Regions from separate parts of the Cellulomonas sp. SLBN-39 genome, predicted to be linked through region 1. Evidence: predicted binding sites of a transcription regulator. Region 1 holds the regulator's gene; the other holds the start of a gene.

The links. Region 1 encodes HspR, which represses chaperone genes until heat shock. Its sites were predicted from a motif close to AAGTTGAGTCNNNNNGACTCAACTT; they were not measured.
Region 2: the regulator HspR is predicted to act here: its motif matches at 1,205-1,229, upstream of clpB (ATP-dependent chaperone ClpB).

What each region holds. Positions count from the first base shown of each region.
Region 1 covers NZ_VFOA01000001.1:1,869,900-1,873,305, reverse strand. The annotation lists gene FBY24_RS08745 (AAA family ATPase) at 1-1,486, opposite strand, end outside; gene FBY24_RS08740 (heat shock protein transcriptional repressor HspR) at 1,695-2,129, opposite strand; gene FBY24_RS08735 (DnaJ C-terminal domain-containing protein) at 2,196-3,188, opposite strand; gene FBY24_RS08730 (nucleotide exchange factor GrpE) at 3,235-3,406, opposite strand, start outside.
Region 2 covers NZ_VFOA01000001.1:947,669-951,074, reverse strand. The annotation lists gene FBY24_RS04225 (recombinase family protein) at 1-152, opposite strand, end outside; gene FBY24_RS04220 (histidine phosphatase family protein) at 397-1,053, opposite strand; gene clpB (ATP-dependent chaperone ClpB) at 1,301-3,406, shown strand, end outside.

The DNA of each region.
Region 1 (3,406 bases):
TCTGGCCGAAGAACAGCTCCTCGGCGACCCAGCCGCCCATGGCGATCTGCACGAGCGCGCCGAGGTCGTAGCGCGAGTGCGTGTAGACCTCCTCGCAGTCGCCGTGGGCGAGCAGGCCCAGGGCGGAGCCGCGCTTGACGATGGTCAGCACCTCGAGCGTGCGGCTGGGTGCCACGAGCCACGCGGTGACGGCGTGCCCGGCCTCGTGCGTCGCGATGAGGCGCTGCTCCGCCGGCGTGTACGTCACGGGGTGGCCGATGCCGACCAGCTCGGTCAGGCGCGCGTGCTCGACGTCGACGAACCGCATCGCGGTGTCGCCGCGGCGCAGCGCGTTGACCAGGGCCTCGTCGAGCACGTGCTCGACCATCACCGGCGTCCACCCGCTCGTCGCGGCGGCCACCCGGTCGCGGACCGCGGGCTCGTCGAGCTCGGCGTGGTGCGCGCGGCGGGCCAGGAAGTGGTCCACGAGGGCGCGGCGGCCGTGCGCGTCCGGCGGGTTGAACGTCAGGCGGCGGTCGAACCGGCCGGGGCGCAGCAGCGCCGGGTCGAGGTGGTCGGCGCGGTTGGTGGCGGCGATCAGCAGGATCGGGGCCCGCGTGGGCTTGCGCAGACGGATCTGGCGGTGCGCGGGCAGCAGGAGGTTGACCAGCTGGAGCAGCGCGTTGACGACCCGGTCGGACCCGACGGGCTCGTCGAACGACTGCATCTGCACGAGCAGCTCGTTGACCACGCCGCCGGTGCCCTCGGAGATCATCGCGTCCCGCACCACGCCGCCCTGGCCGCCGAGCAGCCCCTGCACGGACGGCACCTGCACGAACGCCGCCCGCGACGACGCCGCCGCGAGGCCGCCGCGGCGCAGGGCGATCGCGTCGATCTCCTCGATGAAGCCGATCGCGCCGCCCTCCTTGCGGGCGGCGGTGCGCAGCGCCTTGAAGTACGCGCGGATCTTGCGGGCCGTCGCGCCGTAGTACATCGACTGGAAGCTCGTCGCGGACACGAACAGGAACGGCACGCCCGCCTCGGCGGCCATCGCCTTGGCCGTCAGGGTCTTGCCCGTGCCGGGCGGGCCCTCGAACAGCAGGCCACGGCGCGGGGTGCCGCCCATCTGGTCGGCGAACCGCCGGTGGGTCTGGAACAGGTCGATCGAGCGGCGCACGTCTTCGACCACCGGGTCGATGCCGACGACGTCGTCGAGCGTGACGTCGACCTGCTCGGGCCGGTAGGTGACGTGCGGGGAGCGGCCGGAGCCGACCTGGGTGCCGACGAGCAGCAGCAGGAGCGCGGCGAAGAACAGCACCGGCACGAGCACCAGCGGGTCGACCTCGGGGACCACGACCAGCGGCCGCCCGGTCAGCGCCGCCCAGATCACGTAGACCTCGAGGGCCAGCACGACGAGGCACAGACGGACCACCCGGCGCCGGCGCAGGCGCTCACGGTCGGCGGCGATGTCGTGCGTGGCGATCAGCGGGGTGCGCGCAGCGGTCACGAGGAGCGGCCCTTCGTCGGGGCGACGGCCTCGCGGCTCGGCGGCCGGCCGTCACCGCGTGCGGGTGGTTCACGGCGAGACCGCCATGCTCGTCCGGTATGTCCGATTGTGACAACCGGTGGCGCGCACCTTCACTCGTCCGGCCCTCGCCCGGACGGCCCATCCCCCGGCGTCGCCGCAGGTGGTGGCGTGCGCCCGAGGGACCCGCTCAGCCGTCCCGGCGGGGCGTCGGCCCGGCCACGAGCTGGCGCGGCACCCAGCGGGGCCGGCGCCCCGGCGCGGGCTGCGGGGCCAGGGGGTGCCGGCGGTCGGCGACGACGTTGCCCGTCGGGTCGGCGGTGAACACCCGGCGCCCCGGGTCCAGCAGGGTGCGCAGGAACTCGACCTGCTGGCGCACGGCCCGCACCTCGGCCTCGAGCTCGAGGATCCGCTTGATGCCCGCGAGGTTCACACCCTCGTCCTGCGAGAGCCGCTGCACCTCGCGCAGCATCTGGATGTCCCGCGCGGAGTACCGCCGCCCGCGCCCGCGGGTGCGGCCCGGGCGGACCAGGCCGAGGCGGTCGTACTGCCGCAGCGTCTGCGGGTGCATGCCCGCGAGCTCGGCGGCGACCGAGATGACGTAGACCTTCGCGTCCTCGTCCATCGCCCGTCCTCCTCCCCCGCAGCCGCGGCGGTGCACCGCGCCACCCGGTCGGGTGGCGCAGACCCGTCAGCGCCGGGCGTCCGCCATGAGGTCCGCGCGCACGTCCTCGCCGGACGTGGCGATGCCGAACGCCTGCACGGCCTCGCGGGCCGCGGCGCTCAGCCGCTGGGGCACCACCACCTGCACGGTGACGAGCAGGTCGCCGGTGCCCTTCGACGTCGTGATGCCCTTGCCCTTGACGCGCAGCGTGCGCCCCGAGGGCGTGCCGGCCGGGATCTTCACGCGCACGGCCGACCCGTCGAGGGTCGGCACCTGCACCGTGGCGCCCAGGGCGGCCTCGTCGAACGCCACCGGCACCGTCACGCGCAGGTTGTCGGCCTCGAGCGAGAACACCGGGTGCGGCTCGACCTGCACGGTGATGACGAGGTCGCCGTCGGGCGCCCCGCCGCTGCCCGGGCGGCCCTTGCCGCGCAGGCGGATCTTCTGCCCGTCCCGCACCCCCGCGGGGATGCGCGCGTTCACGGTGCGCCCCTCGACGGACAGCGACACGGTCGACCCCTCGGCGGCCGTGCGGAACGGCAGCGTCGTGGTGGCCGTCAGGTCGGCGCCGGCGTGGCCGCGCCCTCCCCCGCCGCCGAACAGCCCGCCGAGCAGGTCCTCGAACCCCGGCCCGCCGGCACCGCCGCCCGTGCCGGACGTCTGGTACCGCACCCGCCCGCCGGGACCGTTGGCCCCGCCGAACATCGTGCCGAACAGGTCCTCGAACCCCGGCCCGCCGGGCGCGCCGCCACGACCGCCGGCGCCCGCGGTGAAGCGGGCGCCGCCGGCCATGGCACGCAGCTGGTCGTACTGGCGGCGCTGCTCGGGGTCCGAGAGCACCGCGTACGCCTCGCCGATGTCCTTGAAGCGGGCCTCGGCCGCGGCGTCGCCCGGGTTCTGGTCCGGGTGCAGCTGGCGCGCCAGCTTGCGGTACGCCTTCTTCACCGCCGCCGCGTCCGCGTCCTTGGCGACGCCGAGCACGGCGTAGAAGTCCTTCTCGAGCCAGTCCTGGCCGGTCACGGCGCCTCCCTCCCGCTTCGTCCTGGTGTGCAGATGATGGTGCCCGTCAGCCCTCGGGGTCCACGACCGCCACCCGGGCGGCGCGCAGGACCCGCTCGACCGTGCGGTACCCGGGCTGCAGCACCTGCTGCACCGTCGGCTCCGTCACGTCCGCCGAGTGCGCGTGCATGAGCGCCTCGTGCACGGCGGGGTCGAACGGCTCCCCGGCCGCGCCGTAA
Region 2 (3,406 bases), 920 kb from region 1:
AGTCCGGGGCGGTCGCGGTTCGTGCCGGTCATGCCCTGGTCGACGTAGACCCGGCCCGGGGGTACGCCTATGGCCTCGAGGGCGGTGCGTTGGGCGGTCAGGTCCTGGGCCGCGGTCGAGCACCGCGCGTACCCGATGAGCGTGGCGGTCACGGCCCTGAGTGTCGCAGATAGGCCACCGTCACCGGGCACTTTCGCGGGCGGGCCTACTGAGACACCGCGTGCCCGATGCTGACGCGGGCGGGCGAGGCCGGCGTGGGTGTCTCGGTAGGGGATCGTCTGTGGGACGTGGGTTAGGGAGGGCACGGTTCGCGGCGGGGCCTGGACGGGCGAGCGCCGGCACTGATCGGGGAGCGCCCGCCGGGCCGCGCAGCCGGGCCCGGCGGGCGTCGCCGCGTCACGCCACGGACGGCACCGGGGTCGGCACGGTCATGGGGCGTGCGGCGATGTGGCCCTGGCCCGCGACGTCGTGCGCGAGGCGGACGACGTGCGCGGAGCCGTCGGGCTCGACCTCGACGGTGGTGACCGAGGCGTTGGGCAGCGGCACGAGGCCGACGGGTGCGATGGTGGCGAGCCAGGCGCCGAGCGCGAGCCCGTGCCCGACCACCAGCGCGTGGCCGTCGGCGTGGGTGTCGGCGATGCGGGCGAAGGCCTCGCGGGTGCGGCGCATGAACCCGTCGGCGGGCTCGCCGCCGGGCAGGCCGGGGTGCGTGCCGGCGAGCACGTCGCGCACCAGGTCGGACCACGGCACGACCGCGTCGAGCGTGGACTCCGGGCGGCGCTCGTAGGTGCCGAAGTGGTACTCGCGCAGGTCGCGGTCGGTGCGCAGGCGCAGGTCGGGGTGGTGCCGCAGGATCTCGACGGCCGTGGCGACGGCGCGCCCGGACGGGGAGGACCACGCGGCGGTGAACGGGACGGTGGCCAGGTGGGCGGCGGTGCGGCGCACGCCGTCGCGGCCGTCGCGGGTCAGCGGGGAGTCGGAGTGGCCCTGCAGGATGCGGCGCGCGTTGAAGTGGGTGCGCCCGTGCCGCACGAGCGTCAGTGTGAGGGTCATCGGTGCCCTTTCGTGTCGTCGGTCGTGGCGACGCTAGGGCGCGGACGTGTCGTGCGGACGACGGGCGTGTGACAGGTCGGCGACGGCACCGCGGCACGCCGGGTGAACCTCGCCGGCGTGCCCGGGGGAGGGGCGTCCCGGCGCGCGGGCGAAGTTGAGCGGAATAGACTCAACTTCGGAACCCGTTGGGTCCGAGGACAGACATCGCACGACGTGCGGCACCCGACGGCCGCACAGGGAGGTTCACGTGGACGCGAAGCTCACCACCCGCTCGCAGGCAGCGCTCGGCGACGCCATCCAGTCGGCCGGCGCCGCAGGCAACCCCCAGCTCGAGCCCGCGCACCTGCTCGACGCGCTGCTGCGCCAGGACGGCGGTGTCGCCAACGGCCTGCTCGACGCCGTCGGCGCCGACCGCGGCGCCCTCGGCCGCCAGGTCCGCGGCATCCTCGTGAACCTGCCCTCGTCGACCGGCAGCACCGTCAGCCGGCCCGTCGTGTCCCGCTCCATGGAGGGCGTCATCGACGCCGCCGGCGCCGAGGCCCGCACCCTCGGCGACGACTACGTCTCCACCGAGCACCTGCTGCTCGGCCTCGCCGCCGGGCAGACCGGCGTCGCCGACGCCCTGCGCGCCGCCGGCGCGTCCCGCGACGCGCTGCTCGCGGCCCTGCCCACCGTCCGCGGCGACGCCCGCGTCACCAGCCCCAACCCCGAGGGCACGTACAAGGCCCTCGAGCAGTACGGCGTCGACCTGACGCAGCGCGCCCGGGAGGGGCGCCTCGACCCCGTCATCGGCCGCGACGCCGAGATCCGCCGCGTCGTGCAGGTGCTCTCGCGCCGCACCAAGAACAACCCCGTCCTCATCGGCGAGCCCGGCGTCGGCAAGACCGCCGTCGTCGAGGGCCTCGCCCAGCGCATCGTCGCCGGCGACGTCCCCGAGTCCCTGCGCGGCAAGACCCTCGTCTCCCTCGACCTCGCGTCGATGGTCGCCGGCGCCAAGTACCGCGGCGAGTTCGAGGAGCGCCTCAAGGCCGTCCTCGCCGAGATCACCGCCTCCGACGGCCAGGTCGTCACCTTCATCGACGAGCTGCACACCGTTGTCGGCGCCGGGGCCGGCGGCGAGGGCGCCATGGACGCCGGCAACATGCTCAAGCCCATGCTCGCCCGCGGCGAGCTCCGCCTCGTCGGCGCCACCACCCTCGACGAGTACCGCGAGCGCGTCGAGAAGGACCCCGCCCTGGAGCGCCGCTTCCAGCAGGTGTTCGTCGGCGAGCCCACCGTCGAGGACACCGTCGCGATCCTGCGCGGCCTCAAGGAGCGGTACGAGGCGCACCACAAGGTGACGATCTCCGACGCCGCGCTCGTGGCCGCCGCGACCCTGTCCGACCGGTACATCACCGGGCGCCAGCTGCCCGACAAGGCCATCGACCTCGTCGACGAGGCCGCGTCGCGCCTGCGCATGGAGCTCGACTCCTCACCCGTCGAGATCGACGAGCTCCAGCGCGCCGTCACCCGCCTGGAGATGGAGGAGGTCGTGCTCGCGGAGGCCGACGACCCCGCGTCCGTCGACCGGCTCGAGCGGCTGCGCGCCGACCTCGCCGACCGCCGCGAGGACCTCGCCGCGCTCAACGCCCGCTGGGAGAAGGAGAAGGCCGGGCACAACCGCGTCGGCGACCTGCGCGTGCGCCTCGACCAGCTGCGCGCCGACGCCGAGCGCGCCCAGCGCGACGGCGACCTCGCCACCGCGGGACGCCTGCTCTACGGCGAGATCCCGACCGTGGAGAAGGAGATCGCCGCCGCCGAGGCCTCCGAGGCGTCCGGCGCCGGGCAGGACGCCCCGCAGGGCGCGCCGATGATCGCCGAGAAGGTCGGCCCCGACGAGGTCGCCGAGGTCGTCGCCGCATGGACGGGCATCCCCGCCGGCCGGCTGCTGGAGGGCGAGACCGCCAAGCTGCTGCGCATGGAGGAGGTCCTCGGCGGCCGGCTCATCGGGCAGTCCACCGCCGTCGCCGCCGTGTCCGACGCGGTGCGCCGTGCCCGCGCGGGCGTCGCCGACCCCGACCGGCCCACCGGCTCGTTCCTGTTCCTCGGGCCCACCGGCGTCGGCAAGACCGAGCTGGCCAAGGCGCTCGCGGACTTCCTCTTCGACGACGAGCGGGCGATGGTCCGCATCGACATGAGCGAGTACGGCGAGAAGCACTCCGTGGCGCGGCTGGTCGGGGCGCCCCCCGGGTACGTCGGGTACGAGGAGGGCGGTCAGCTCACCGAGGCCGTGCGGCGCCGGCCGTACTCGGTGGTGCTGCTCGACGAGGTCGAGAAGGCCCACCCCGAGGTGTTCGACGTGCTGCTGCAGGTG